DNA from 3 places in the Thalassotalea insulae genome. Region 1 is predicted to be linked to each of the others. Evidence: predicted binding sites of a transcription regulator. Region 1 holds the regulator's gene; each other region holds the start of a gene.
What was found. Region 1 encodes FNR, which switches genes on or off when oxygen is low (the NO sensors DNR and NnrR bind a similar motif). Its sites were predicted from a motif close to TTGATCTAGATCAA; they were not measured.
Positions count from the first base shown of each region.

Region 2: a site for FNR is predicted at 7,391-7,404, ahead of QQK06_RS06250 (adenosylcobalamin-dependent ribonucleoside-diphosphate reductase). Genes of this name have one in related genera too.
Region 3: a site for FNR is predicted at 3,541-3,554, ahead of QQK06_RS11010 (FeoA family protein). Genes of this name have one in related genera too.

Region 1 covers NZ_BSST01000001.1:4,311,607-4,322,421, reverse strand. The annotation lists gene QQK06_RS19340 (hypothetical protein) at 1-535, shown strand, start outside; gene QQK06_RS19335 (glucosaminidase domain-containing protein) at 552-1,376, shown strand; gene QQK06_RS19330 (NCS2 family permease) at 1,494-2,786, opposite strand; gene ttcA (tRNA 2-thiocytidine(32) synthetase TtcA) at 2,827-3,765, opposite strand; gene uspE (universal stress protein UspE) at 3,880-4,809, opposite strand; gene fnr (fumarate/nitrate reduction transcriptional regulator Fnr) at 4,974-5,693, opposite strand; gene QQK06_RS19310 (sulfite exporter TauE/SafE family protein) at 5,739-6,407, opposite strand; gene QQK06_RS19305 (c-type cytochrome) at 6,879-7,238, shown strand; gene QQK06_RS19300 (cytochrome D1 domain-containing protein) at 7,225-8,466, shown strand; gene QQK06_RS19295 (Lrp/AsnC family transcriptional regulator) at 8,469-8,987, shown strand; gene ahbB (siroheme decarboxylase subunit beta) at 8,990-9,544, shown strand; gene QQK06_RS19285 (Lrp/AsnC family transcriptional regulator) at 9,581-10,051, shown strand; gene ahbB (siroheme decarboxylase subunit beta) at 10,026-10,586, shown strand; gene nirJ (heme d1 biosynthesis radical SAM protein NirJ) at 10,593-10,815, shown strand, end outside.
Region 2 covers NZ_BSST01000001.1:1,366,164-1,376,978, reverse strand. The annotation lists gene mlaD (outer membrane lipid asymmetry maintenance protein MlaD) at 1-186, shown strand, start outside; gene QQK06_RS06290 (MlaC/ttg2D family ABC transporter substrate-binding protein) at 204-932, shown strand; gene QQK06_RS06285 (STAS domain-containing protein) at 942-1,232, shown strand; gene QQK06_RS06280 (BolA family protein) at 1,272-1,529, shown strand; gene murA (UDP-N-acetylglucosamine 1-carboxyvinyltransferase) at 1,557-2,819, shown strand; gene QQK06_RS06270 (S1C family serine protease) at 2,905-3,972, opposite strand; gene QQK06_RS06265 (DegQ family serine endoprotease) at 4,130-5,488, opposite strand; gene QQK06_RS06260 (Z-ring associated ZapG family protein) at 5,555-6,016, opposite strand; gene zapE (cell division protein ZapE) at 6,179-7,294, shown strand; gene QQK06_RS06250 (adenosylcobalamin-dependent ribonucleoside-diphosphate reductase) at 7,488-9,644, shown strand; gene QQK06_RS06245 (TSCPD domain-containing protein) at 9,672-10,337, shown strand; gene imuA (translesion DNA synthesis-associated protein ImuA) at 10,455-10,815, shown strand, end outside.
Region 3 covers NZ_BSST01000001.1:2,422,119-2,432,933, forward strand. The annotation lists gene QQK06_RS10985 (TonB-dependent receptor plug domain-containing protein) at 1-842, shown strand, start outside; gene QQK06_RS10990 (MmcQ/YjbR family DNA-binding protein) at 976-1,368, shown strand; gene QQK06_RS10995 (hypothetical protein) at 1,389-2,039, opposite strand; gene QQK06_RS11000 (RNA polymerase sigma factor) at 2,032-2,532, opposite strand; gene QQK06_RS11005 (substrate-binding periplasmic protein) at 2,647-3,387, opposite strand; gene QQK06_RS11010 (FeoA family protein) at 3,602-3,826, shown strand; gene feoB (ferrous iron transport protein B) at 3,826-6,018, shown strand; gene prsT (XrtA/PEP-CTERM system TPR-repeat protein PrsT) at 6,278-9,031, shown strand; gene QQK06_RS11025 (DUF4856 domain-containing protein) at 9,330-10,815, shown strand, end outside.

The sequences.
Region 1 (10,815 bases):
GACTATAGTGGTTTACCCTTTCTTAGTTGGCGTTGAGATGATGGGGATCTTCCATGCGGTTGGGTTACAAACTCATGTTAAACTGATATTTGCTTTTTTAAAGCGTGGCAGCTGGGTCGCTATCTGTGCCTTGTTATCTTCCACTATGGTGGCACTTGGCGTTACCATGTTCTACTTACCCGGAATTTATCTCGCTGTTGCTCTCTCGTTAGTGCTGCCATTAGTGGTAGAAAAAAAAATGTCGCCATTAAAAGCCATTAGCCTCTCGTTGCAAGTCACTCGCTTTCAGTGGTTTCATTTATTTGCTATCTATTTAGTACTGTTTATTGCACTTATTCTTTGTGTTTTACCACTGGTGCTATTAGCGACAACTTCTGTTGCTTTGCTTGGAGGGGTTTTTACTTTGTTTGCGTTAAGCTATTTGGCGCCAATGTTTTATAATGTAAAAGGAATTTTATATCGCGAGATCTTTGGTATGCATTTAAGTGTCAGCAAAGATGCCAGTGATCATTTCGACAGCACATTTTCGGCATAGTTAAAAGGAGTTTGCAGTGTTTAAAACATGGTTAATCAGGGCAAGTTTATTTGCGGTTTTTATCATTGCTTTAGTTAAACCGCTGATCGAACAACAGCAATATCAAGTTGCAGATAAACAAGATGATCAAGTTAGTGCAAAGTCACAAGTTGAACAGCCTTTGCACAATGTAGACTTGCCTGAATTTGCTGATATTAAAGATGTTAAGCAAAAGAAAAAACAATTTTTTGCTTTCATTAAACCGGCAATTGATGATGAAAATGACCGTATTAGTCGTTTACGAAAACAATTATTCGTAATTGAGCAAAAACTTGTTCAGTCGCAAGCGTTAACAGCGGAAGAAAGCCAGTTAATGCAGCAATTAGCAAAAAAATACAAAGTCAGTAAAAAATTGTCACCGGTTGATAAAATTAAGGAATTATTAACTAGGGTTGATATCGTACCGAAAGAGCTAATTTTAGTTCAGGCGGCGAATGAATCCGCGTGGGGAACATCTCGTTTTGCCCGTATAGGGTTAAATTTTTTCGGCATCTGGTGTTATAAAAAAGGTTGCGGCATGGTACCTAATGGGCGAGATGAAGGGCTTAAACACGAAGTGGCGGCGTTTCAATCAGTAGAAAAGGCTGTGCAGCATTATCTTTTTAATATTAATACTAATGCAGCATATCGGGTATTTCGCATTATCAGAAGTCAGTTACGCCAACAGGATAAGCCATTATCTGCGCAAATATTAGCGACAGGTTTATTGCCGTATTCTGAAAGAGGTACAGATTACGTACTTGAGATCAGTGAAATGATCAGACATAACCAGCGTTATTTTGATAGTTATGCCAGTGAGTAGTCTAGCCGAAGGTAAATCAGAACTTTGATAAAAAAGCGCGATAATATATCGCGCTTTTTTGCTTTGATAACGGAATTAATATTATTTGCATTAAATATTGATTCCAATAGATATAACTTAGCCGATAAAAATAACTTTCATTAAAAATAGTAGCGCTAGCACTATGACGCTAGGATTAAGTTGTTTATATTGCCCACTAAACAGGCGAACTGCAACATAACTGATAAAACCAAAAGTAATGCCATGAGCGATAGAAAAAGTAAGTGGCATGGTAATACAGATAATAGCTACAGGGACAGCGTCTGAAAGGTCATGCCAGTCTACCTGTACTAGACCTGCTAACATGAGTACTGCGACATAAAATAATGGGCCAGCCGTTGCGTATGCGGGTACCATACCTGCTAATGGTGAAAAGAATAACGCCAATAAAAACAGTACGCCTACTACAACAGCCGTTAGGCCAGTTCTGCCGCCAGCGGCAACGCCAGCGGTGCTTTCTACATAACTGGTAGTTGTTGAGGTGCCAAGCATACTACCGGCAACTGTTGCGGTAGAATCAGCTAGTAGTGCTTTACCTAAACGCGGTAAATTACCTTTACTGTCGAGTAGCTCTCCTTTTTGTGCAACGGCAATCAGCGTGCCTGAGGTATCAAATAAATCGACAAATAAAAATGCAAAAACAACGCTGATCATCCCAACATTGAAAGCGCCGGCAATATCCAATTGCATCAACGTGGGGCTGATCGACGGCGGCGATGATATCAGCCCTTGATATTCTATATTACCGGCAAGTAAGCCTATTAAGGTAATAGCTAATATTGAGATCATTACCGCGCCGTTGATTTGTTTATTTGCTAGGCCGACAATCAGGAATAAGCCCAATGCTGCCATTACCGCTGGAAACGCAGTAACATCGCCAAGGCTAACAAAGGTTGCCGGGTTATCAACAACAATGCCGGCATTTTTTAACGCAATAAAAGCTAAAAACAAGCCAATGCCAGCAGCGATACCAAAACGTAAAGCATGAGGAATGGAATTGATGATCCATTCCCTTAATTTAAATAAGCTTAACAAGGTAAAAATACAGCCAGAGAGAAATACACCACCAAGTGCGACTTGCCAGCTATAGCCCATTTCCAGGACCACACTATAGGTAAAAAACGCGTTTAATCCCATGCCTGGTGCTAAGGCAATCGGATAATTGGCAAGCAGTCCCATAATAAAGCAACCCAGAGCTGCGGCCAGGCAGGTGGCAACAAAAATAGCACCATGATCCATCCCTGTTGCAGCCAGCATGGTGGGATTAACAAAAATAATATAGGCCATTGTTAAAAACGTAGTGATCCCGGCAATTATTTCTTGTTTAATCGAAGTATGATGGGCATTAAGGGCAAAAATTCTTTCAAACATAATTAAATTCTCATGCTATTAGCGGTATCGGCGTTGCTCATTATTTTATTTCAACAATATCAAGCTGTTGGGCATTATCTTGGTGATAAGAGGGGGCTGTTGATGGCGTGACAGCTAGGTCGTCAGATGGATCGAAAGCGACATCACCACCATTAATGACACCTGAGTCGACGGTAATGGTTTTAAAATCAAACAGGTTATTGTCACATAAGTGAGACGGCACGACATTTTGCATCGCGGTGAACATTGACTCGATACGACCAGGGAATTTATCGTGCCAGTCGTTCAGCATTTGTTTAATGTTTTGTCGCTGTAAATTGGGTTGCGAACCGCATAAATTACATGGAATGATCGGAAACTGCTTCAACTCAGCATACTGAATCAGCTCAGACTCTTTACAAAAGGCTAATGGGCGAATGACGACATGTTCACCATTATCTGAGACTAGTTTGGCTGGCATCGCTTTTAATTTGCCGCCGTAAAACATATTGAGCATCATAGTCTCTATCATGTCATCTCTGTGGTGTCCTAGCGCAATTTTAGTGGCATTAAGCTCTTTAGCTACCCGATATAGCACTGCTCGACGTAAGCGTGAGCATAAACTACAGGTGGTTTTGCCTTCAGGAATTTTTTCTTTGACTATTGCGTAGGTATCTTCTTCGATAATTTTATAATCAACATTGAGTGAAGCAAGATAATTGGGCAGCACATCTTCAGGAAAGCCTGGCTGTTTCTGATCTAGGTTAACAGCAACAATATCAAAATGTATCGGCGCCGATTCCTTTAAAATCAACAAGATGGATAGTAACGCGTAACTGTCTTTGCCGCCAGATAAACAAACCATTATCTTGTCACCATCTTCAATCATATTATATTGGGCAATTGCTTGACCAACATGACGACGAAGTCTTTTCTCAAGTTTATTGAGTTGTGTTTTTTGCTGTGAAGTTAATGTATTTGTAAGTAGAGTACTGGCCATCGCGCGTTCATCATATTTAAATCAAAAATCGGCGCGTATTATATACAAACTGAGCGTTAAGTAACATCTTATCTCAAAGGTATTAACGCTCAGTTTGTTGTCATCAGCCTAAGATTATTCCGCCATAGGGGAGACGTAGCCATCAGGTTTTAATGCCAAAACATCACAATTCAGTCGATCGATAACATGTTCTGCTGTATTACCAATTAGAGCGGCAGAAATACCCGTACGGCCAACCGTGCCTAAAATAACCAATTCTGCATCTAACTCGTTTGATAAATTTTCAATGACATCTTCGGGTAAACCTTCAACTACATGGGTATGCTCTTCACCAATTGAATAGCTCTGCGCGTGTTTTGCCATCGCTTCTTTATGATGGTTAAACATCGAATCGTTATATTCACTGGCGTTAAATTCAGGGATTTCAATGGCAATGTTTACCGGTGTACCAGGGAAAGAATTGACTAAATGAATATTGGCTAAAATAAGTTTAGATAAATGAATGGCTTCTTCAGTTATTTTGACATTGAGCGATTGGTGTTCAGATTCATCACTGCCAACATTTAATGCGGCCACAATATTGCCGTTAATTGGCCAGGAATGCTCTTTCACCAATAAAACAGGGCATGGGCATTTTCTTAAAATATGCCAGTCGGTTGGGGTGAAAATTACAGATTTTAGTTTATCGTGCTGATGGGTGCCTTTGATGACTATGTCGTATTGATGCTTTAATACCTGTTCGATAATAGGTTCAAATGGACGGTTATGCCAAATCACCTTGCTGTCAATAGTGAGATCTTGATGGTCGATACTATCAATTATGTCATTGAGCCACTGGATACGATCATTAATTAAGGATTGACGCATAGCTTCGCGTTCATCACTTGATAGCATAGTTGTCATTTCATAGGAAAAGTCATAAATCGACAAAAATGCGGTGATCATAGCTCCCGTTTTTTTCGCTAACTCTACTGCACGCTTCAGGGCTTTTTGCTCTTCAGTTGTTGGATCTATCACTGCTAATATTTTTTGATACTTTTCCATTATCCGCTCCAATTAAGATAAAACTGGTTATTAACTTATCTTCAGTATAGCGAGAATACGGCAATATTAAACATTAATACTTTGTTTTAAATCAAAAAGTATTTGATCAATCTTAGTGTTGAGGAAGTAGTAAAAGTAGGGAGGAATACACAAGGTGTGCTGATTTATAAATCAGCACACTCGTTTAGTTTATCTATATCTAAAATAGTAATGAGTTTACCGTCAACTTGAATAATGCCGCTCTTATGAAAACGGTTTAATAAGCGGCTAATAGTTTCCACGGTTAAACCAATATAATTGCCGATATCACTGCGGGTCATGGTTAAACGAAACTCTTTTGCTGATAAGCCACGTGCTTGATAACGAGCACTTAATGAGCTGATAAAGGTTGCTAAACGTTGCTCGGCATTTTTACGGTTAAGCAAAGTTAACATTTGTTGATCGGTTTTGATTTCACTGCTCATCATGCGCAAAATTTGTTTTTTTAATTTCGGCATGCTGTTCGATAGGTTATCTAAAGTATTGTAAGGGATCTCACAGACCATAGATGTTTCTAATGCCTTAGCAAAGCTTGGGTGCTCAGTGGCAGCAATAGCATCAAAGCCAAGTAAATCACCAGCGAGGTGAAAACCGGTAATTTGTTCTTCGCCACTTTCATTCACGGTAAATGTTTTAAAAGTACCAGAGCGAATTGCATACAAGGACTGCATTTTCTGACCGTCTTGGAACAGCTCTTCACCTTTATGGATTGGGCGTTTACGATCGATAATTTGATCGAGCGTATCCATCTCCCGATCGTTTAACGAGAAAGGCAGACATAGCTCACTAATACTACAATTTTGGCAGTGGATATGCTGCTGACCGGAACATTGATTCTTATACATAAAATCCTTTATCACTCAATCTTGGTTGCTACCTTTGCTATGGTATTAAAATAGGGTTCTGTATGCAATGTTTAATGTAAAAATGCCATAAGCAATGAGTAGTAAAGCGATGAACTTTCTGACGCGAACATTTTTGAATAATTGCTGCCCTTGCACTATTCCAAAAGATAAAAATAGCAGTGCGGGGAGTGTTCCTAAACCAAAACACATCATAATTAACGCCCCCGTTTTTCCACTACCACTAGCCAGTGACCAAGTTAAGGTTGAATAAACCAAACCACAAGGTAACCAGCCCCATAGTGCACCTAGTAACAATGCCTGCTTTAAGTTGTTAACCGGCAATAATTTTTTACTAAATGGCGAAATATATTGCCACAAGTGTTTGCCAAGCATTTCTACCTTAGTCAACCACATCAGCCATTGGCCCATATAGAGGCCGAGTAAGATTAAAAATATGCCAGCGATGATTTTTAATCCGGTGATCGGTAAACCGATATTTTTGGCGGCAAGTGAACCGGTAAAGCCGGCTATTGCACCAATCAATGCATATGATGAGATGCGGCCAATATGGTAACTGATAACGTAAAGTGGATGATTTTTAGCGTCTTTGGCTAAGGAAGAGGTAAACATGGTGGTGATTCCACCACACATGCCGATACAGTGCCCTGAGCCCATCAAGCCGATAATAAATGCGGAAAAATAATCGATTTCCATTAATTTAACTAAGCTTATAACTTTGGTATAGATGATATCACGCCGTTGAATCTAAAAGATAATTTTTTAAAAATCTTCGCTCTAAACTAGAGTCTGTTGATCTCAAGTTTGTTTTTGTAGCAACTTGTTTGGTATTGATACACTGCAGCGTTTGTGACCTGTAGTCATTCTACTCAAATCAAGCGGTAATGATTTTATGCTCCTGCAAAGTCACCTTATCCCACATCCATGCGGGGCAACACAGTAGAAATGCCAAACAGATGCTGCCTAAAGGGGTCAACTAAATTCAAACAGCAAAGATTAACAGCCCTTAATAGTTGCATAATTTTGTTAATTTGCCGCAAATGTGATTTGAATCAATCAATCTGCTTATTCAAGATAAAAAGCATGATCTCCAACAACAAATTGTTTTAGTACTTTCGATAAATTAGCTTGCACCTATCAGTTAACGGTAATAAAGGCAGTTAAAAAGTGAATGGGATAAGCAAAATTTGCTCAATCGTGGCGTTAGCTACTGTACTTGCGTTTTACCCTTTGGCGTTACATGCGAAATCCAGCCAGGTTTCCATCAGTAAAGCGCGTCAAAAGCAGCTTATTCACCTTGTGAAACAGGACTGCGGTTCATGTCATGGTATGACATTAAAAGGTGGCTTAGGACCGGCACTAACGAAAGAGGCGCTAAAAAATAAGCCCTTATTACTTTTACAAAACACTATTACCCACGGCAGGCCAGGTACGGCAATGCCGCCGTGGAAGTCGATCATTAATGAACAAGAAGCTTTGTGGATCAGCAAGCTGTTATTACAAGGGATGAACCATGAGAAAGAATAAATCTTTAGCAATAATCGCAGTAGCATTAGTCAGTGTGTCTTTACTGTCATCATGTAGTCAAACCACGGATGTCAAAGAAAATACTAAAGTAACAACACTGCGCTCAACTGGCGATATCGGCGTCATTATTGAAAGAGCTAGCGGCCAGGTGCAAATTGTCGAACATAGCAATAATTCCTTGCTGAGTGAATTGAATGGCCTAGGTGATTTATCTCATGCTTCGATCGTTTTTTCTCGTGATCAGCGTTATGCCTATGTCTTTGGTCGTGACGGTGGTTTAACAAAAGTGGATCTATTACAAGATAAGATTGCCAAGCGGGTGATTCAATCCGGTAACAGTATCGGTGGCGCCATTAGTCAGGATGGAAAACTGGTGGCGGTTTCCAATTACACCCCGGGTGGCGTTAAGGTGTTTAACAGTGAGACTTTGGCGTTGGTTGCAGATATTCAAGCGACGGTTGTGCCGAGTAAAGGGCATACTAAAGATGGACAGCCATATCGTTCTAAAGTGGTGGGATTGGTTGATGCACCGGGTAATAAGTTTGTTTTCAGCCTGTTTGACAGTCATGAAACTTGGATCGCTGATTTTTCCAAGCCAGAAATGAAACTGACTAAATTTACCGATATCGGTTTGTTTCCTTATGACGCACTGATCAGTCCTGACGGTAGATATTATATTGCCGGCTTATTTGGTGAAGATGGCATGGCGTTACTTGATTTGTGGCATCCAGAAAAAGGCACACGGCGTATTTTGCCCAATTATGGTAAAGAGGATAAAAAGCTGCCAGTTTATAAAATGCCACACCTTGAAGGATGGGCAATGGCAGGTGATTACGCTTTCGTCCCGGCCGTGGGGCGACACAAGGTGTTAGTCGTTAGCACTAAAACCTGGCAGCAGGTTGCAGAAATTCCGGCGCACAGCCAACCAGTATTTGTTATGGCACAGCCGGATAACCGTCAAATCTGGGTTAACTTTGCCTTTCCAGATAACAATACCATTCAGGTATTTAATACCGAAACCTTTGACTTGGTAAACACACTACAGCCAGGGCCGGCGGTATTGCATATGGAATTTACCCCAAGAGGAGAACATGTTTGGATCTCAGTTCGTGACAATAATGAAGTACAAATTTACGACACCAATAGCCAAGCTTTATTAAAAACCCTGCCAGTTAAAAGCCCGAGCGGTATTTTCTTTACTAATCGTGCTCACCAGATAGGTCTGTGATTATGAGTGAGTTAAATTTAAGTGAAGTGCGGTTAAGTGAATTACAGCAGCGGATCATTAATCGTTATCAAAAGGGTTTCCCACTAGTCGAACAACCTTACGTGGAAATTGCTGAGCAACTGGCGGTAAGTGAACAGCAAGTGATCGAAGCAATAGAAGAGCTTCATCGGTATCAGGCATTATCTCGTGTCGGTGCGGTATTTGACCATAAAAAGGCAGGCGCCAGTACACTTGCTGCCATGGCGGTACCTGAACAGCAATTGGATAAAATTGCCGCCATTGTTAATCAGTTTGAGCAGGTTAATCATAACTATGAACGGGAACATGATTACAACTTGTGGTTTGTCGTGACCGCCAGTGACTTGTTAGCACTTAATCGGGTATTAGAGCAAATAGAGTTATTGACTGGCTTGCCAATTTTAGTGTTGCCGATGGAAGCTTCGTACCATATAGATCTGGGCTTTACTATCGATTTTGCTAGCACCAATAGTACTGCAACAGTTAATAAGGTAGGGCACTAACGATGTCATTATCGATAAATTTAGCGACTAGCAAGCAGAAAAAAACACAGGTAACTATTTTTCCTGCATTAAACGCAGAGCAACAAGCAAAACTGCGCGGCTTGCTTGAGCAAGGACTGCCAACTTGCAGCAGACCTTATTTAGCCTTAGCTAGGAAAATTGGTTTGGCAGAATCGCCATTTATTGAGCAACAAGTGATTGAGCAGATAAAACTGTGGCAACAGCAAGGACTTATTCGCCGCTTCGGGTTAGTGGTTAAGCATAGAAAACTTGGCTTTAATGCTAATGCCATGGTGGTTTGGAATATTGCAGATACGGCAGTAGATGGCATAGCTAAACAGCTGTCGCAATGTCCGGAAGTGTCTTTATGTTATCGTCGGCCAAGACGATTACCGGATTGGCCATATAACCTATTTTGCATGATCCATGGCATTGAAAGGGCCAAGGTTATCTCCCAGTTACAAGCAATTACCGAAAGGTTAAATTTGAGTCATATCGAAAAAAATGTGTTATTTAGCACCCGGGCTTTTAAGCAACAAGGAGCTCGCTATGGCTGACAACATCATAAGCCTTAAAAAAGGAAAGTGCTAAGTATGAATAAAACAGCAACTTTGGCCGAACTGTCATCGCTAGATCGTAAATTGATCAACCTGTTACAAAGGGGCTTACCAATATGTGAACAGCCGTTTGCTCAAATAGCAACGGAAGTAGACGCCAGTGAACAGGAAGTGATCGCTGCATTAAACAAGCTAATGAGCGAAAAAGTGCTGACACGTTTTGGCCCTATGTATGACGCGGCCTGCTTAGGTGGTGCTTTTACTCTGGCCGCATTAAGTGTTCCGGAGCAAGATTTTGAGCAGGTTACTGAGCAAGTCAATAGTTTTGAGCAAATTGCTCATAATTATCGCCGTGATCATCTTTACAACATGTGGTTTGTTATCGCTACTGAATCGGAGCAGGAGATTGATCAGGTAGTTAATGCCATCGAGAAAAAAACTGGCTTAACGGTATTAAATGTTCCTAAACTGGAGGAGTTTTATGTCGGTCTCTACTTGCCAGTCTAACGAATTAACAGCGCTTGAGCGGCAATACATAGTGTTGACTCAACAGGGATTGCCGATTGTTGACAAGCCATATCATTGGCTGGCGGAGCAACTGGGTATTACCGTTGAGCAAACCTTGGTAATGACGGAAGACTTTAAAAACAGAGGCATTATTCGCCGCATTGCCGCTGTGCCAAATCATTATAAGCTGGGCTATCAATTTAATGGTATGACAGTATGGGATATTGACGATGCACAAGCGTCAAAATTTGGCGAACTGGTCGGCCGTTTGCCATTTGTCAGCCATTGCTATTTAAGGCCGCGTCATTTACCGAACTGGAATTACAACTTATTTGCTATGGTTCATGGCACAACTAAAGCAGAAATTCAAAAATATCGAAGCCAGATCAAAGATTTGTTGCAAGATGTGTTAGTAGAACGCAGCAGTGATGATGCAAATCAAGGTATTACCGTTAAATCCAATGATATGTTAACCAGTAGCAAGATTTTGAAAAAGACCGGATTGCGTCTTAAGCAAAAAACCATAGGGGCTTAGTGCGTTATGTTTAGAATATCTCAGTTACTCAAAACCTTTCATGATGATCTGCCGCCCAACAAAGCGCGAAAAATGCCGGGACCTGTGGTGATCTGGAACCTGATCCGCCGCTGTAATTTACGCTGTAAACATTGTTATTCGACGTCGTTAGATATGGATTTTAAGGATGAGCTTAATACTGAACAAATTAAAGCAACCATCGATGATCTAAAAGTGGCGAAGGTTCCTG
Region 2 (10,815 bases), 2.9 Mb from region 1:
GCAACTTCAGTCTCAATTTTAACGGCGGGATTATTAGGGGAACAATATATCGGGTTACTACCTGGCTTCATTGATGAGTCGGTAGAAACATTACAGGCCGGGGATTTTATTGAAGATACTAAGCCAGCGTTAGTGTTAGAAGAGTTGATCGGACAATTTTTATTTAGCCAGGGGAATGGTGATTAATGATGGGGGATAAATCAATGAGTGGTAAAAAAATCGCCGTAGTGGCATTCGCTGCAATGTTTTCCGGACAAATAGTAGCGGCAGATGGAGCAAGCGTATTACCAGATGGAGCGACTCAATTACCACCGGCAGCGATGACTATATATAGTAGTCTAGATGGCGGTACATCCGGCATTGCTACTAAAGTTGATAAGAAAGACCCATATGCCATGGTGCGGACTGTTGCTGATGCAACTTTTAAGCGTTTTGCTAACGAGCAAAGCACGATTCAGCAAAACCCTAATATTTTAAAAGATATCGTGCGTGAAGAATTAATGCCTTATATTAATTATCAATATGCGGCGTTTAAGGTAATTGGTAGTAACTTTAAAAAAACGACTAAAAGTGAACGTGCAGATTTTGTCCCGGTGTTTCGTGATTATTTAATTACTTCTTATGCGCAGGTATTTACACTTTATAATAATCAGGAAGTGAAGTTCGCACCGGCGAAAGACTTTAGCAAAGAAAAAGTGGTTGCGGTTAAAACTACCGTAATAGAGCCGGGTCGTGAGCCGATTGATATTTCTTTTCGCGTCAGAAAAAGCAGAAAGACCAATGAATGGAAAGCCTATGATATGGTGGCGGAAGGCGTTAGTTTGTTAGATAGCAAACAAGCTGAACTAGGTAGCTTGATCCGTCAAAAAGGCTTGCCGCATGTCACTGAAATGCTGAAAGCAAAAGCCAGCAAAGACATTGTCTTTAAGTAAGGCTTCTTTATGTTAAAAATAACTCAACAGCAGCAGAATTTGATTTTAACGGGTGAATTAACGATTCACTCGATTAATACGCGCTTTGAAAAAAAATCAGCCGCATTGCTTACTGGGCAAACTCTGCGCGTTGATTTATCTGCGGTTACTAAAATGGATAGCGCAGGTTTGGCCTGGTTGTTATTGATGTGTGAGTTGGCTGCTAAGCAGGGCATTGAATTAAAAATTATCAATCTTCCCGGAGACTTGGTTAATTTAGCTAAATTAACTGCGGTTGATTCTTTCTTGCCAGTGGAATAACACATATAATCATCCTAATTTGAATATTGGGAGAAGTATGTGGAAGTTTCTGAAATTGAAAAACTGATCAATGACGCATTAACTTTAGATGAGTTACATGTAAAGTTTGATGGCTCACAATGCGTCGTTATTGCCGTTGCGGATTTTTTTGCTGATTTAAGCCGCGTCAAAAGACAACAAGCCGTTTTTGCCCCACTTGCCAGCGTGATCAACGACGGCACAATACATGCTGTGACTGTCAAAACATTTACCACGGCAGACTGGCAGCGTGAAAAAATGTTTAATCTCCCGTTATAACCTTAGCTAATCACAAAAGAGACTCACTTGGACGCATTTAAAATTATTGGCGGAACACCGCTGCATGGTGAAGTTGTTATTTCGGGGGCTAAAAATGCTGCCTTACCGATATTAATGGCGACCTTATTATCTGAAACCCCGATCACTATTACTAACGTACCTAGGCTCAATGATATTGAGACTACCATTAAATTGTTAACGCAGTTAGGGGCGAGTGTTAGCTGGCGTGATAGTAATGCGGTAACTATCGATGCAACAAAGGTTGATCAGCATAAAGCTTCGTATGAACTAGTGAAAACTATGCGAGCTTCTATTTTAGTGTTGGGTCCGTTACTGGCTCGTTTTGGTCATGCTGAAGTGTCATTGCCAGGTGGATGTGCTATCGGTGCACGTCCAGTGAATTTGCATATTCATGGCTTAAAGCTAATGGGCGCAGATATCGAGGTTGAAAATGGTTATATTATTGCTCGTAATCACGGTCGCTTAACTGGCGCGACGATTTTTATGGATACCGTCAGTGTTACTGGTACTGAAAACTTAATGATGGCAGCAGCATTAGCCGAGGGAACAACAATTATTGAAAATGCGGCACGAGAGCCGGAAATTGTTGATCTAGCGAATTGCCTCAACGCCATGGGCGCTAAAGTGAGTGGTGCCGGTACAGATACCTTAACCATTGAAGGGGTCAGTGAACTGAAAGGAAAGGAATATCGGGTGATGCCTGATCGTATCGAAACTGGTACTTTTTTGGTGGCTGCTGCAGTGACTCAGGGTAAAGTTAAATGCCTTAATACCGACCCCGGTAGTTTAGATGCGGTTATTAGCAAGTTACAGGAAGCCGGCGCTGAAGTGTCGACTGGCGACGATTGGATTGAATTGTCGATGGACGAACGTCCGAAGGCCGTTAATATTCGCACTGCGCCGCATCCTGCATTCCCTACCGATATGCAGGCACAGTTTGTTACTTTAAACGTAGTTGCACAAGGCACAGCAACCACGACGGAAACAATATTTGAAAATCGTTTTATGCATGTCCCTGAATTGCATCGTATGGGAGCCGATATTCGCTTAGAAGGTAACACAGCGATCACTAATGGAGTCGATTCACTGACCGGTGCTCAGGTCATGGCAACAGATTTACGAGCATCAGCGAGTTTAGTGATCGCTGGTTTAGTGGCAACGAGTGAAACTCAGGTTGACCGTATTTATCATATTGATCGTGGTTATCAGCATATTGAAGATAAGCTACAGGCGTTAGGGGCTAACATTACCCGAATTAACGCCAGTTAATCTTTGTTTTAGGATAGGAAAAGGCGCTGCTAATAATTTAGCAGCGCCTTTTTATTGGTATTCATCAGCTTGGTAAAACTGTTTGCTATAAACCGCGTTTTTCCAGTATTTTCACCGGAATACTGAGCGACTCATTATTGCGATAAACTTTAAACACTAAAGTCGTATCTGGCGTGGTTTCTGCTACTATATCTAAGGCATGGTTGGTGCTTTCAATTTGTGTTTCGCCAATTTGGTACACCACATCACCAACTTTTAAACCAGCAATATCAGCTGGGCCATTTGGCTCTATACCTGAGATGGTAAAACCTTTTGCGGTTTGATTATAATGGTCGGAAACTATGCCTAACCAACCCCTTATCACCCGACCATTTTCGATAATTTGCTGCATGACCTTATAGGCGAGCTGGTAAGGAACTGCAAAGAAAATGCCTTGAATATCGTTTAACTGAGGGTTAATTTCAGTAAATTGGCGTGAATTGATACCCACTAACACACCATTGGTATTGACCAGTGCTCCACCTGAATTGCCTTTATTAATTGCGGCGTCCATTTGTAAAAATTGCAGATAGCTGGTGTTACTTAGTCCAATACGTCCGGTTGCACTAATAATTCCCTGAGTAATGGTTTGCCCTAGATTTAATGGGTTTCCGATCGCTAAAACCACATCACCAGCGAGTGACTGTTGTGTTTTATTTTGGGGGATAACGGGTAAGTTTTGCGCATTAACTTTTAATACAGCCAAGTCGGTATAGATATCAAAACCAATAAGTTCGGCGTGATATTGCTGGCCATTTTGCAATAGTACATTAATCAGGTTGGCATTTTGCACTACATGGTAGTTAGTGAGCAGGTAGCCATTGCTGTCCATGATCACGCCTGAGCCTAATCTTGTGCTTTTACGCTGTGAGCGAACGTAACTCGGGTTGTTTTGGATTTCTTCCGAATAGATATTAACGACGGCAGGAGCCGCTGCTTGTACCGCTTTAGCATAGGATAATGCTGGCTGAGTTTTCGGATTTACCTGAAAAATATTCCACAATGTGGCATTGTTTTCCCGTAATTCAGGTACTAGCAATAACAGCATCACGGCGAGCAAAATACCATAACTGGCGGAGTTTACGACGTATTTGATAAGGCTTTTAAGTTTCAAAATATTTTTATTATTAATATGGCTTAGCGAGAAGATTATCATAAACCGATGAAAGCGTTAAAGCATTTAATCAAGTGTATCAAACAGTAATGATTTTTGATTCAGATAAAAAACGGCTCAATCATGAGCCGTTTTTTTGGGGGGAGAAAATTTAGTATTAGCGAATACGAATATAAAGGTTCGAATTACCACGAATAATATTAAGTAGTGAGATACCTTGATTATTTTTAAGGTAATCTCTTAATTCAGCGATATTTTTGATACGTTGACGGTTCACACCAACGATAATATCGCCGCCCCGTAAACCAATCATAGCGGCTGGAGTGTCATCCTCGACAGATGTTACTAATACCCCCTCATTGGTGTTGTTATTTCCTAACACAGCACCTTCAAGCATTTTGTGTATGCTGACCGGTTCTATACTTGCAGACTCTGCTTTTTTCAGCGTAACCTTGTAGGTTTTTTCATCGCCATTGGTTTTAATAACGCTAAGTTTGACTTCGTTACCAGCACCGATAGAGCCAATTTTGCCGCGTAGTTCACTGAAAGAGCGGATCTTCTTGCCATTAACTTTAGTAATAACATCGCCTGCCTCAATACCTGCTTCATCTGCTGCTGAACCTTCAGTCACTTGTTCAACAAAAGCACCTTGTGCTTCTTCCAGTTCCATTGCCTGAGCAAATTCACCGGTAACACTACGGCCAGCTACGCCTAATACACCACGGCGAACTTCACCATATTCAATGATTTGGTCGACGAGGTTTTTCACCATATTACTTGGAATGGCAAAGCCGATACCAACGTTACCACCATTTGGTCCAATAATAGCGGTATTAATGCCGATCAGATCACCTTTTAAATTGATTAATGCGCCACCTGAGTTTCCACTGTTAATCGCAGCATCTGTTTGAATAAAGTCTTCAAAGTTATCGGCATTTAGTCCACTGCGTCCAAGCGCACTGACAATACCCGAGGTAACCGTTTGGCCTAGACCAAATGGACTGCCGATAGCGACAGCGAAATCGCCGACACGTAATTTATCGGAGTCGGCAATGTTAACTTCTTTTAAGTTATCTGCTTCGACTTGTAATAGGGCGATATCACTGTTTTCATCGGCACCAATTTTTTTTGCTTCTATCTGGCGACCATCTTTTAATGTGATTTGAATCTCATCTGCTTCATTGATGACATGGTTATTGGTAACAACATACCCTTTGTCAGCATCAATAATAACCCCTGAGCCTAAACCTTGAAACGGTCTTTCTCTTGATGGCGTTTGCCTTGGATTACCGAAAAAAAAGCGAAAAGCATCAGGGACATTTCGCTGCTTTATTTCATGTGTTCCTCTTACGGAAATTAATACTACGGCAGGTGTTACCTTTTCTAACATTGGTGCTAGGCTGGGTAATTGCTGGCCGTTGACTGAAACGGGAAGATTGGCGTGAGCCGGTAAACTGGATAAAGCTAAAGAACTTGAAAGTAAAACGCTACTAATTAAAACAGACATTTTTTTCATTGGTAAAATTTCTCCAAACGAACTTATTGATACCCAAATAGAGACTTCCTGTTTTCAGAGAAGTTCCTATTCATTAATTTCACTATTTGTAACAGTATGTTTCTTATCGTTAAAAAGACCACTAGATTCACCAGAATAATCTAATGGTGCTTCAGTGATCTCTTTATCCGGACGTGTTGTTTTGTTATGACGTAGTGCGACCGTTTGCGCTAATTGTTCCTGAGTTTCTTTTGAGAAAAATGGCATTACTTCACCTTCTGCCGGGGTCGCTTGTTGCAGCAGCTTAGTGCTTTGCTCCATTTGTTGCATTGCTTTTTGACAGGTAGTATTCATTTGTTCCAATAATTGGGTTGAATTATCAAGGTGTTCTGCAACATCTAATTTATATTGTGCTAACGTTGCTTCGCTTTGATTGGCCTTTTCAGCAAGCTGTTGATGTTCTTGATTGCTGGCTGACAACATTTTATTAGCGATAAAGCCTACTAGAGCGCCAACTGCAAAAATGAGGATTCCAATAACGATATTCATAATGGTGATACCTTTTATCTAGTCGCGGAAAATTGTATTCGCGGAAAAAATTGGTGAAAATAGAGAGTAACATACTCTAGTAAGTTCATTTACTCGAAAAATAAATATGTATGCGAAATTTTGTTTTTCAAGAAAAAACTTACCATTAATTAAATTGTAGCAATGATTAACCTATCTCCCCTAGAAAAGTATAACCAAGATTTAGCCCGTGATGATTTTCAGCATGATGCCGCGCAAGAAAATGCTGTCCGTCATTTACAACGTTTATATCAAGACTTACAAAATAAACCCTTGCCAGTAACAGGGTTTAAGAAAGTATTTAACCGCTGGAAACGTGTGGTAGCGAAATCAGAACCGAGATCGATTAAAGGGCTGTATTTTTGGGGCGGCGTTGGCCGTGGTAAAACTTATCTGGTGGATACCTTCTACGATTGCTTGCCTTTTGACAATAAAATGCGCGTTCACTTTCATCGTTTTATGCATCGGGTACATCAGGAATTACAATCTCTGGCCGGACAGGCAGATCCATTAAAGATAATTGCTAAACGTTTTGCTAACGAAACCTGCATTATTTGTTTTGATGAATTTTTTGTCTCTGACATAACGGATGCCATGATTTTAGGTACATTATTTGAAGAGCTGTTTGCTCATCATGTGACTTTAGTCGCGACTTCAAATATTGTGCCCGATGATTTGTACCGTAATGGGTTGCAACGAGCACGTTTTCTGCCAGCAATAAAATTAATCAACCAGCACTGTGAAGTGGTCAACGTTGATAGTGGAATTGATTATCGACTGCGTACTTTGGAACAGGCGGAAATCTATCATGCGCCGCTAGATCAGCAAGCAGCACATAATTTGTCGCAGTATTTTCAGCAATTGTCAGTGGAGCCTGGCAAACCCAATGTGACTGTTGAAATTAATAATCGACCGTTAACCACCATAGAAGAGTCTAAAGGTGTAGTGCATTTTGATTATGCGGTATTGTGTGAGTCAGCGCGTAGCCAGGCGGATTATATGGAGCTTAGCCGTTTATATCACACGGTCTTACTGGCAAATGTCAAACAAATGAATGTTGATTGTGATGATGCCGCTCGCCGTTTTATTGCTATGGTAGATGAATTTTATGAACGTAAAGTAAAACTGATCATTTCTGCCGAAGTGGTTATGGAAGACTTATATAGTCATGGCGGTTTAGCATTTGAATTTAAACGTTGCTTGTCGCGTCTGCAAGAGATGCAGTCACATGAGTATCTCGCATCTGAGCATTTACCTTAATTAAAATTGGCTAAACAAGCTGCACTTAAAACACGGCAAATTAGTCCGTGTTTTTTTATGCCAAAATTCCATATTGTCAATATATTGTGCTTTTGTTTGATCTTGATCGCAATATGTAGTGTTTTGTCTTTTCCTTTTTATTTGTCTTTGTAAACTGTTGCGAAAAAAATAACTAATAAAAAGGATATAAATCATGTCGCAAACTCTGACCGGACCGGTTAACACTGAAATTGAACTTCAAGCTACTTCTGTTGATATTTGGGATAAAAAATATCGTCTTAAAGATAAAACTGGTCAGCCACAAGAACAAACCATTGATGAAACTTATGCCCGCGTTGCGAATGCGTTGGCTGAGATTGAGCCTAAGCAGAAAAAGCAATGGCGCGATAAGTTCCTCTGGGCGTTAAAATCTGGGGCTTATCCGGCTGGTAGAATTATTGCTAATGCCGGCGCGAGTGCGTTTAAGCCGTCTACGTCAACAATAAACTGTACTGTATCCGGTACTATTGAAGATTCCATGACTGGAATTTTGTCACGAGTGCATGAGTCAGGATTAACCTTAAAAGCAGGTTGTGGAATTGGTTATGAGTTTTCTACTTTGCGGCCGAGTGGGGCTTATGTCGCGGGAGCGGGAGCAAGAACTTCTGGCCCGATGTCCTTTATGGATATTTTTGACAAAATGTGTTTTACCGTCAGTTCTGCTGGCGGACGTCGCGGCGCACAGATGGGAGTTTTTGATGTCTCTCATCCTGATGTTAAAGACTTTATCTTAGCAAAACGTGAAGATGGCCGTTTACGGCAGTTTAACCTGTCATTACTGATCACTGATGAGTTTATTGAAGCGGTGAAAAATCAGCAAGACTGGCCTTTGGTTTTTCCTATTTCTGAAAAAGAGCTAGCGGCAGAAAAAATAAAGTTAACGGATAGTAGCAAGATACATTTTCGTGAAAATTATTTTGATGAAGACTATGTCAAAAAGCACGATTATATAGTTAATCAACAAGGACAAATTGCCTGTAAAGTTTATGATCGTATTCCGGCGAATCGCTTATGGGACATGATCATGAGTAATACCTTTGATTATGCCGAGCCAGGCTTTTTATTGATTGATCATGCCAACGAATACAATAACAACTGGTTTTGTGAGCAATTACGCGCCAGTAACCCTTGTGGCGAGCAAATATTGCCACCATACGGCGCTTGTTTACTCGGTTCTATTAATTTAGTGAAATTTGTTGAGCAGCCGTTTAGTGAACAGGCACAGTTTGATTGGCCTAAGTTTAGGGAAGTGGTCAAAGTATTTACCCGCATGCTGGATAATGTAGTAGAAATCAATGGATTGCCATTGGAACAGCAACGCCAGGAAATTCAAAATAAACGCCGTCATGGCATGGGCTATTTAGGGTTAGGTTCGGCACTGACCATGCTCAAAATTCCTTATAACAGCCCACAAGCCGTGGCTTTTACTGAGGAAGTTTCTAAAGTGATGGCTATCACTGGCTGGCAGGTGGCATTAGAGCTGGCAAAAGAAAAAGGCCCTGCGCCAGTATTAACACAGTCATTTGTGGTGACAGCGCAGATGTTGTCGAAACGACCGGAAATGAAAGCGGATGGTATTAAAGTCGGCGACAACATTAAAGGGTCGGTATTGCACGCAAAATATAGTCGTTATATGCAACGAATTGCCGAAGAGCAGCCTGAATTGGTTGAGCAACTTGCGAAAGTCGGTGCACGTTTTACTCATCATAGCTCAATAGCACCAACCGGTACCTTAGCATTGAGTTTAGGGAATAATGCGTCCAACGGTATTGAGCCGAGTTTTGCCCATGAATATCATCGCAATATTATCCGTGAAGGGAAGAAATCAAAAGAGTCGGTCGCGGTTGCCAGTTTTGAGCTGTTAGCTTATCGCCATTTTATTAATGAAGATGCACAAGCCTATAGCGCGGATGGCCACAATCAATTGCCGGATTATTTTGTCGCCAGTGACAGTATTACTCCACAAGAACATGTTGATATTCAGGCTGCTGCCCAATATTGGGTCGACTCTTCTATCTCTAAAACCATTAACGTACCAACGGATTGTGATTACCTGACGTTTAAAAATATCTACCTCTATGCCTACGATAAAGGATTAAAAGGTTGCACTACCTTCAGGTTTAACCCTGAAGTTCATCAGGGAGTGTTAGTAAAAGAAACCGATCTGGCCTCAGTGGAATATGAATTTACTTTAGAGGATGGTTCAACTTTTACCATGAAAGGCAATGAAGAGCTGATTTACGATGGTGAAACTCACACCGCGGCAAATCTTCATGATGCGCTAAAAGAAGGCTATTACGGCAAGCTGTAACACTAATTATTATTAAGGATAACGTTAATGAAAGAAGTTACTCAAACTATTACCGCAGTAAAAGTTAATACTGCCAAATCACAAGCAGAACATGCAGAAGCCCCACAAACCACCAATTTAAATGAAACGGTACAGCGCCCGGAAATGTTGGTGGGTTCTACTTATAAAATTAAGCCACCGATTTCCGATCATGCCTTGTATATAACAATTAATGACATTTTGCTTAACCCAGGAAGTGAGCAGGAAATTCGTCGCCCTTTTGAAATTTTTGTTAACTCAAAAAATATGGAGTTTTATGCCTGGGTAGTGGCATTAACTCGGGTTATTTCTGCAGTATTTCGTAAAGGCGGTGATTGCACATTTCTGGTCGAAGAACTCAAAGCAGTATTTGATCCTAAAGGTGGCTACTACCAGCGCGGTACCGGCATCTTTATGCCGTCGGTTGTTGCGGAAATTGGGCAGATCATCGAAACCCATTTAAAGACCTTAGACATGCTGCCAGAGCATGAAATAGATGCCCATCAGCAGGCCTATATTCAACAAAAAAAACAAGCGGCAATGGCTGAACAAGAGAGTGAACAGCACGCTTTTCCGGCTAGCGCCAGTAAATGCAGTAAATGCCATCAAAAATCGGTGGTACTACTCGATGGTTGTGCCACTTGTTTAAATTGTGGAGACTCAAAATGTGGTTAACAGTAATTTTGAGCCTATTGCTATAACGATTAACCGTTAAGCAATATTTGCATTTTCACAATAGATAATTATACTGTATAAATAAACAGTATTGGTGCGGTGTAATTATTTGTTGTGATGAATCCGATCATTGAAAGCTTAACTAATCAGCGTTTGCTTTGGCGTGGTTTTGAGCAGAAAGCTCAGCCGAAATCCATTGCAACTGGTTATGAACAGTTAGATGAAAAATTAGCCGGTGGGCTTCCTGAATATGGGGTTGTAGAAATAAAAAGCCTGAATGGTATTGGTGAAGTTCGTCTCTTTAGTCGTTATCTTCTACAGGCGCAGCAGCAAGGATTAATCGTTTTTATCGCGCCCCCCGCTTTGGTTTCCAGTGAGTTTTTGCATGCTATTGGTTTAGATATTTCTCAAGTCTATATTTTAACTCCTGAACATGAAAAAGATGCGTTGTGGTGTGCTGAACTGTGCTTAAAAAGTG
Region 3 (10,815 bases), 1.9 Mb from region 1:
AACGTGCTGTTTCTGATACCTTGTTTGATTTTGCATTTAATGTCGATCATCAAGTTTCACAAACCTTGTCAGTAAATTTAGGGCTTGGGGTTAAAACCCGGGCACCGTCTTATCAGGAACGTTATTTATGGACGCCGATGGAGTCAACCGGTGGTTTGGCTGACGGCAATACTTATATTGGTAATATCAATTTAAAGGAAGAAACGGCTTATCAAGTAGACTTGGGATTAAATTATCACAGTGCTGATTTTTCGATTGCACCACATGTTTTCTATCAAAATATTGATGATTATATTCAAGGAACATCACTTTCTATCTCGGATATGTCAGCAAGGATGATGGCCAAGATGATGGCGGAAGATGATAATCCACTAAAGTTTACCAATGTTGATGCAAAATTATCGGGTGTAGATGTCAACTGGCGTTATCAGCTGAATAAACAGTTTTCATTATCTGGTGTTGCTAGTTATGTTCGCGGTCAGCGTCGGGATATTAGTGATAACTTATATCGTGTTGCGCCATTAAATGGTCATCTCACTGCTAGTTATAGCGCAGAAAACTGGTTGATAAATGCCACGGTTGTTGCTGCAACAGAGCAAGATAAGGTTGCCAGTACTAATGATGAACAGCAGACTCCGGGTTATGCTATTGCCAACTTAGATCTGCAGTATTTTATTAATTCTGCTCTGACGCTACGTGTTGGCGTTGATAATATTTTCGATAAAAATTATCAACGTCATTTAGGCGGCTATAACCGGGTAAAGGAAACCGATATTACGGTAATGAGTCGTTTACCAGCGGAAGGTGTTAGTGCCTGGGCGGAAGTGACTTATAGTTTCTAAGCTGATGCAATGTATGAAAAGCCAGTTAGCCTAGCTATCTGGCTTTTTTATTTATCTGTTGATATTGCTAACCTTAAGAAAATAATGCTATCAATAATACGGTAATTTGATGTTGATTAAGGATTGATATTTTATGGATTATCTTGCGGCAGAGAAATATTTATTAGCTAAACCGGAAACCCGCTTTGATTTTCCCTTCGGTGAAGACGTTAAAGTATTTCGCGTTAAGAACAAAATGTTTGCCACGTTAGCGCTGGGTAAAGGGTCGGAAAAAGATACCGACGGTAAAATGGCCGGGCATTATTGTATTAACCTTAAATGCGATCCGGATGAAGCGGTGATGCTTAGAGATATTTTTCCATCAGTGCTCCCCGGCTATCATATGAATAAGGCGCAATGGAATACTGTGATTCTTGATGGCTCAATCCCTCAGGGGGAGCTGGAACGAATGATGGATAATTCTTATTTGTTAGTGGTTAGTAAAATGACCAAGAAAGATCAGCAATCTATCTTGGTGCATTTATAAGGCGATAGGTACTGCGAGGTTTATTGCGGCTCGTTTCGTAACTCTTCCATATCCGTGATCAGTTCTTTTAGCTTTTTAAACTGCTGACCATATATCAGGTTTAAATCCCAGCGATAAAATGCTTCTGCATATTTAGTGATCACCAAGAGCAAACATATTAACGCAAGTACAAGATAATAGGGCAACCCAAATAACATAATATTAGTTGGCAGCGTTTGTACTAACAGGGAAATAAGTTTACCACCGGCGTTACTGATGATTGCCTGAGTTGCCATACCGATAAAAAACATTGGATAAAAAACTTTGTAATAGCGTGCATAGTTGGCAATTGAACTTTGTAACCAGTGATCAAAGTTGATCAGGTAATCATAGCTGCTTTGCCCTTTAGATAGGCGGTATGATTTGTTGAGTTCCTTTTTGGCAATCATTACTAGCGGTGCGAGTAGCACACAGATGTATAAGCCAAGCCAGGGCGCACCTATCAGGCTCATCATTAACAGCATTATTATGCTGCCAACGACAATGGCTTTAATGTTAATTGCAAACATATGTTGTAGTTTATCCACCATGTTTTGTGATTTACGGTTATATAAGTTATTGATCTTAGGTGCTGTTAAATGTGGCTCATTGATAAAGCCTTGTTTCCACATGGTTTCGATGGATTTAGTCATCTGAACATTCCTTCTGCTGAATATAATTACTTAACCGGCTCTTAATGCGCTTTATACGCACGCCGATGTTGTTGCTATTAGTGCCAATAATATCGGCGATTTCGGCATAGCTTTTTTCTTCGAGGTAAAGCAAAATTACTGCTCTGTCGATTTCCGATAAGTGTTTTATCGCGTTATAAAGCTGATTAATTTCGTCACTGACAAATACTTTGCTGTCGTCGATGACTTCTTCAGGCAGAACATCTGATACTAGCTGCTTATCACCTTTTTTGCGGCGCTTTAATTGGGTCAGGCAAACATTTAAAGCGATACGATATATCCAGGTTGACCAGTCAGATTCCTGATTGAAATTATTTCTGCTGCGCCAAATTTGTAAACAGACTTCCTGATAGTAATCTTCAAAGTTTTCCTGGTTATTGGTATAAGCACGGCAGATTTTAATGATAATTCCTGCATAGGGCAGTATTGATTGTAGGTAAAAGTCGCTTCCCATTGATATTCTATTTTGACTGATTCATTTGGTTAGTTAGTGGCACAGGTGCATGCTTTATTACACTATAGCTAAAATATTTTTAGCTTTTACGTCATAGTTACTTATATTCGGCGATTAATTTTTATGCCAGCGCTTGTGTATTATCTGATAGCTGCCATTACGCATTATTAACTGCATGGCACTGGTTAGTTTTTTTACTATTTCTTTTGGAGTGTTCAAACTACAGGCTAGGTATAAGTTTATTGGCTGCTGATTGAGTCTGTAATAAGAGCGAAATTTACTGGGATCTATATCATGGTATTTCGCCCGATATTCAATATTAATGCTATCAGCCAACACTAAATCAATGTCTTTTCTGATAAGCAGTAGCTTTAACATAGAATAGGTATTATTGATGACGTATAAATTCTTATTTTTTATAAAGCCTTGGTTAATCAGCATCTCATAAGTGCGATCATCTTTTAGCACAGCCACATTGTAGTTTTTGGCATCAGCCATCGTTTGAATGTTAATGTCTGAACGTTCAGATAAGCCGATAAAGTAATCAACAGTAGTGACTATCGGTGCTACCCATTGAAAATACTGTTCGCGCTGTGGGTTACGCGCCATCGAATAAATGCAAGTATTCGGCTGTTCTTTTGCCATCATAAATGAACGTGACCAGGGGTAGATGTTAATTTGGTAGTGGAATGGGGTTTGAGCAAGCACTGCTTTAATGACTTCGGTGGTAAAGCCTGTCACTACACCTTGAGAACTGAGTTCCTGATACGGAGGAGAGTATTCGGTCACTATTGTCAGTTCAATAGTATCCGTTGCCAAACAAGTTGACGAGAAGAATAAAATGATTATCAGCAAGTTAAATGAACGCCTTCCATGCATATTTGTTAACCTACTTAGTTGAAGATGACAACATTGCTATATTACTGATTAAAGCTTAGCCGTAAAAGCCTGTTTAGCAATACAATTAATTAATATGAAGTAGATCAAATTACCTGCAATTAATCATTGTTGATTTTTATCAATTTCGTTAAAATAAATGATAATCATTATTATTTGTTGGTGTGTGAAGATGACGTTACAACAATTAAAGGCGGCACAAAAAGCAAGAATTAAGACTTTGCCTACTGATATAGAACTCACTACTAAACTTATTGAACAAGGTTTTTCTCTTAGCTCCGAGGTTGCATTAGCTCATCGAGCGCCTTTTAATGGACCATTAGCATTTTATTTGCACGGTACGAAAGTGTGTATACCTGCAGATATTGCTAAGCAAATAAATGTGGAATTAGTGTAATGTCGAATAATTTACACCTTGCGTTAGTTGGTTTTGCTAATGCCGGTAAAACGACACTTTTTAATGCTCTGACCGGAGAAAAACAAAAAACCGGTAACTGGAGTGGTGTCACGGTTTCAGTTAAGCAGGGAGAATGCTCCTTTGCTAACCAAAGTGCTCGTTTGTCAGATTTACCAGGGATTTCATCATTAGCTAAGCGAGAACAACAGAGTCAGGACTTGTCAATTAGCTTGGATTTTCTTGCTAACAATAAGATCGATTATTTAATTAATGTTGTTGATGCGACACAAATTAAGCGGCAATTGTATTTAACGACTCAATTAAGAGAACTCGGTCTGCCGATGCTGGTGGTGTTAAATAAGTCGGACCGTAAAGAAGCACAAGACATAGATATTAGCGCACTTGCTAAAGAGCTAGGTTGTCCGGTGATCCGTGCCAATAGTCTGGCTAACCAGACAATAACGGATGTTTTCGCTGCACTTAATAATTTAAAACATTTGTCACAACCTCCTATCGCTTTACAGCCGGATAAAGCTCTTGCTGATAAGTTAAGTGAGCAATCACTGACCTTGTTGGCATATGAACAGAGTTTACTAGCAGAGCATGGCAAATGTCAGTGTGAGTCAGATCTTACTCAGATCATGCATATCCGTAATCATTTTATTGATGCCGCACTGGCACAAGCGAATTTACGCTACAGCAGCTCGCTACGCTTGAGTGATAAAATCGATCATTTTATTTTACATCCGGCACTGGGTTTTCCTGTCTTTCTCGGCATGATGTATCTATTGTTTATGTTTGCCATTAATGTTGGCGGGGCATTTATTGATTTTTTTGATATTTTGGCTGGCGCGATTTTTGTCGATTACCCAACGCAGTTTCTTAGTCAGTATGGCCTGCCGCAGTGGCTGTTGACCTTAATTGAAGGTGTTGGCATCGGTATTCAAACGGTGGCGACCTTTATTCCTATTATTGCCAGTTTATTTATCGGTTTGTCGCTATTGGAAAGTAGCGGTTATTTAGCACGGGCGGCATTTGTTGTTGATAGCATAATGCAGAAAGTTGGTTTGCCAGGGAAAGCGTTTGTGCCGTTAATTGTTGGCTTTGGTTGTACTGTACCAGCAGTAATGTCGGCAAGAATTTTAGATAGTGAAAGGGAACGCATTACCACAGTGATGATGGCTCCGTTTATGTCTTGCGGTGCCCGTTTACCGGTTTATGCTTTATTCGCTGCCGCATTTTTTCCTGAGTCAGGGCAAAATATTGTTTTTGTACTCTATCTTATTGGCATTGCTGCGGCGGTGTTTACCGGTTTGTTATTGAAAGCTACCGTATTACAGGGGCGTAGTTCAGATAATATTATGGAACTACCACTGTATGAAATGCCAAAAATAGGTTACTTGCTGCAAAGGGTATGGCAGCGTACCCGCTCGTTTATCACCGGAGCGGGAAAAACAATCGTTATAGTTGTTTGTTGCTTAAATTTCTTTAATTCTCTTGGAACTGATGGTGAATTTGGTCATCAGGATACTGATAGTTCTATTTTGAGTCAGGGGGCTCAGGTGATAACACCGCTATTAGCACCTATGGGGGTTAAAGAAGATAATTGGCAGGCCAGTGTTGGTATTATTACTGGTATCTTTGCCAAAGAAGCATTAGTTGCTACTTTTAACAGTTTATATTCGGCGAAAACTGCAGGACAGGCACAACTCGCACCATTGTCTGAGCTTTGGCAGGATGCCACGGCAAGTATTAAAGAAAATTTATTGGGTATTGAACCGGATGATCCATTAGGTACTGACATAGGTGATGTCTCTAATATTGAGATCGCGGCGCAGGAGCAGCAAGTAGCAGTATCAACTTTAACCACTATGCAACTCGCTTTTGCTGGGCAATTAGGTGCCTTTAGCTATTTGTTATTTATCTTGTTGTATACTCCTTGTGCTGCTGCTATGGGGGCGATTAAAAATGAAGTGGGAACGAAATGGGCAAGCTTTGCTGCATTATGGAGTTTTACGTTGGCGTATTTGATGGCAAGTTTAAGTTTTCAATTGGGTAATTTTGCCAGTCAGCCAGCGGTCTCACTTACTGTTATTACTTTAGTGATCGGCTTGTTTAGCTTGATTTATTACACTTTGAAACGTGTTGGCAGTAAAGTGTTAACCATCCCAACGAAAGTGTACTATTCTTAAGGCGCGAACTTTTGAGGTGGTACAGCCATAATACTAAGCTGTATCACCTACCTTCCTGTATTACTCTCTCTTTTCTTTTTGCTATTTTTTCTTCGGTCAAATTGTAAATTTTAAGTTAATACTTGATAACATAGGCTCAATAAGAAAAAGTTGTTATTATCTATTAATGGTTGCTGAGCTTTCTAGGAAGGCCAGAGTTATAAACTGAAAGTTCAACAACTCCTAGAGCAAATTTATTAATATAAGAAGGGATAAAGGAATGTTAGCTCGTGTTTTAGTGTTAATCAGTATAGTGATACTTGCTGCCTGCTCCGATAAGTCGAGTGATGAATACCTCAACTCAGCGAAGCAGTTAATGGATAAGCAAGAGTATCAGGCGGCATCAATAGAGTTAAAAAATGCGATTAAACAATCACCTGAATTAGCAGAAGCGCGTTTTTTATTAGGTAAAATTTATCTTGCGCAAAGTGCTTTTCAGAGTGCCGAAAAAGAATTTAATAAGGCGCTAGAACTCAAGTATCCAAGTGCAAAAGTACTGCCTTTATTATCTAAGTCTTATCAAAAGTCCCGCTCAGATGTCGCTCTGTTAGAGTTACCACATAAAGACGATGGCCTGTCGGCAGAGCAATCGGCGGAAGTAGCGTTTTATAAGCTACAGGCGATGTTTCGCTTGGATCAGCAAGAGAAAGTTAATGCCTTAATCGAAGAAATTCAGTTATTAGAGACGGCATCTGTTTTTAAACAATTGGCCTTTGTTTATTCATTAGTGATAAAAGAGCAAACGGATGCTGCACTAGAGCAATTAGCGACCATTATCAAGGAGCACCCCAAGCAAGGAGATGCGTTAAAATTACAAGCAATTTTGTTTGCTCGGACCGGGCAACTAGCTCAAGCAGCAGACGTTTATTTAGCGTATTTGTCACATTACCCTCAAGATAATGAAGTGACGTTTGTTGCCTCTCGGTTATTAGTGGAGCTGAATCGCACTGAAGAAGCCGAACCTTTAATTGACAAACTGTTGGCGATTAATGAAAACAATGGTTTATTGAATCAGCTGAAAGGTATTGCTCGTTACAATGCCAAAGATATGGCCAGTGCGCTGGCGTTTACGGAAAAGGCAATTATTGCTACGCCAGACGATCCAGCATTACGATTACTCGCTGGTTATTCAGCCTACCAGATGAATGACTTTGAACAAGCTCATCAGCATCTTTCTCTGATTGCACAAGATTTGCCCGCAGATCATGAAGCGTTACGTATGCTGGCTGCTAGTCAGTTACGGTTGGGGTTAAGTGAACAAGCCGGTGATACGATGGCAGCATTGGAAGGCTTATCTGATAAAGACAATGCCTTATTATCAACGGTAGGCCTAGCCCTGATAAAAAGTGGCGATGTTGATAAAGCAAAAATGATTTTAGAAAAGTCTGATGAACTAACAGCTGAATCAGCGGCAGACTTGACTCGTTTAGGCTTATTGAAATTATCATTAAATGACGTTTCTGGTATTGCTAAGTTAGAGCAAGCTTTAGATAAAAAGCCGCAGCAAGCTTTTACCCGGCAAACACTCGCAACCGCATATTTATCAACTAAGCAATATGATAAAGCGCTTGAGCTAGCAAAGCGTTGGCAAGCTGATGATAGTGGTGATCTCCAAGCGTTAATGTTAGAAGCAACCGTGTATGTGCATCAACAGAATAAAGCATTAGCAAAGCAGAAATATCAACAGATATTAGCGAAAGATCCAAAGTATGTTGGTGCGCATATGGCGTTAGCGGAACTTGCGATTGCTGAAAAAGATTATCCAAGTGCCAAACAAAGTATTGAACATATTTTGGCTGAAAAACCTAACCATATCGGTGCTTTAGTAAAATACTATGCCTTTGCCGTTGCTAATAACAACCAGCAACAAGCTTTTCAGTTAATTCAATCTCGGCAGCAACAAAATCCTGACAATCAAGCATTACGGTTGTTACTGGCGAAAGCGTATCTTTATCAAAAGCAATATCAGGACAGTATAGATACCCTGAGCGACTTTCCAAAAGAGGGAGCTCCACAAATATACTGGCAAACGCTCAGCCAGGCATATTATCAAGCGAAACAATATGATCAGCTGACTAGTTTAAATCAGCAGTGGCTGGAAGCTGAGCCAAATAATAAAGAAGCAGTGATCAGTAATTTGGTGCTGCTCAACAGTCAGCGGAAATATGACAAAGCATTAGTGATCAGTAGTGATTATTTGCAAAAAGATAAAAATAACCTTGAAGTTCGTTTATTTAATATTCATTTTCAGTTAATTAAAGGGCAACTTGAGCAAGCGCGTGCTTCATTTACCACACTTGAAGATAAAGCAAAGACTTCACCGTTTGCTAAAGGGTTACAAGGTCAACTGCAACTGGCGGACGAGCAATTTAAAGATGCCTTACCTAATCTGCAAGCGGCTTATCAGGCACAACCATCAGCACGTAATGTAAGGTTAATACAGCTATGTTTACGTAATTTAGGGCAGCAACAGCAAGCGAGAGAGTTTTTAGCCGAGCATGTAAAAGACCATCCTAGCGATGGTGAAAGTTTAATGCAGTATGCACAGTTGCAAATTGCCAATGATGTTGATGGCGCGATTAAAAGCTATGAGCATGCGTTAACCTTAAATAGCAAAAACTTTATTGCCTTAAATAATCTGGCGTATTTCTATCTGGAACGTCAGCAGCTTGATAAGGCACAAGAGTACGCTGAGCGGGCGTTAGCGATTCGACCTGAGATGCCTGATGTGCTCGATACTGCTGGGCGTATTTATCTGGCACAAAAAGATTATGGTCAGGCAGTGCAGCACTTGGCGCGTGCCGTTAATCAGCAGAATGTGAAAGAAGAAATCTATTTAAATTATGTCGAAGCGTTATTGCTTAATGGTGAAAAAACCTTGGCACAGCGTAAGCTAAGTCAAAGAACAATGAAGCAACCGGCATCCGTCAAAAAAGTTACTAGCCTGAAAAAACAATTTGGTATTACACCATAGCTAATTGTCACTTATTTTACATTAATAAACCTTAAAACTATTAAATGCCCAGCAGTGAAATGTCTGGGCTTTAATGAGCTTTGTTCTGGCAAGGTGCTGAGCTAATAATGTGGGAGCAATACTGTCATTTTAATCTCTTGAGTTGAACGCACATGTTTAAATTATTGTTTTAGATCAAATAATAGTGACACTGTTATAAATAACATTCATTCTCATTTGTATTAGTGTGTCGGTTTGTGATAGCATCCCCGACACACAATTTATGACAAAAAATATACTAAGCCAGTTAGGATTTAGCATGACATTCAAGAAAAGCTTATTAGCATCAACCTTAGTGACTTTATTTACAGTAACCGCATGTGGCGGTGGTGGTTCTTCTAAAAAAGATACTCCGGTAACGCCAAGCAATACAGCACCAACAGATATTTCAATTAGCGCTAACAGTGTTGACGAAAACGTAGCAGGTGCTGAAATCGGTGTATTCTCGGCAACAGATGCAAACAGTGGTGATACGTTCACTTATACTGTTGAAGGTGAGCTATTTACTGTTGATGGCAGTACACTAATGTTAGCCGAAGGAAAACAAGTAAACTTTGAACAAGCAACATCACACAAGGTGAATGTTACTGTGACTGATAACGGTGGTTTGTCATTTACCAAAGAGCTAACTATTGACGTTAATGATGTCCTAGATACGTATAGCTTTGCTAGCAAATTTGAAGACGGTTCAAGTGTTTCATATTCAGGACAAATTGCTCGTCACGTATTAATTGCCGAGTTAAACAATTACATCGGCAGTACCTTAAAAACTGAAGTTGAAGACGATATTATTACTTCAAAACAGGATGTGTTAGACAGATTAAACAAATTCTTCCGCACCACAGAAGAGCAATACGATAACTTCCCGATCACTTTTACCTCAGGTGCCAAGCAAGGCTTTATTACAGATATTTCGGGCAGCCACAAAAATTTGGTAGGGAAAATAGCTGGTCGCGATGAGAAAGGACAGCACAAAGCTTGGGGTAATAAAGATGTTGCAAGTGATGCATTTATTGGTTGGGGGACACAAGGTACATTTACACCAGAAACCTTAGTTGATATGTTTTTTGAACAATTAGCTGATAACGTTGATTATTACTTAACTGTTGGAAACAATCGTGTATCTGATACCGGTGATACGATTACCGAGTTTTACATCAATACTGACGGTACCGATCTAAAACAATTAATTCAGAAGTTCTTACTAATGTCAGTTGCTTATTCACAAGCCACTGATGATTATTTTGGTCATGAAGCTGTTGATGTTTATGGTAATGATTTAACAGGCAGCAAAGGTTTATTAACTGATAATACCGGTGCAGTTTCTGGCAAAGCATACACTAATTTAGAGCACCAGTTTGACGAAGGTTTTGGTTATTTTGGAGCTGCCCGTGATTATCTAGAATATAACGATAATGAGTTAGCAGGCAAAGTGAGCTCTGATGATGATGGCCGTGCAGATTGGAATGGCAAGCATGACAGTGATGGCGATGGTGAAATTGATTTAACTGCTGAGTTTAATTTTGGTAACTCAGTGAATGCCGCAAAACGTGATCGTGGGACTAAGTCAAATACCAATCCAACCGATTACACTACCGATGCAATGTCGGCATTTTTAGCTGGCCGTGCCTTGATCAATGACAATGCTGGTCATGCGTTAACTGATGAGCAAATGGAAACCTTAAAAGGCTATGCTAAAGATGCAATAGACGCGTGGGAAAATGCGGTTGCAGCTACGGTTGTTC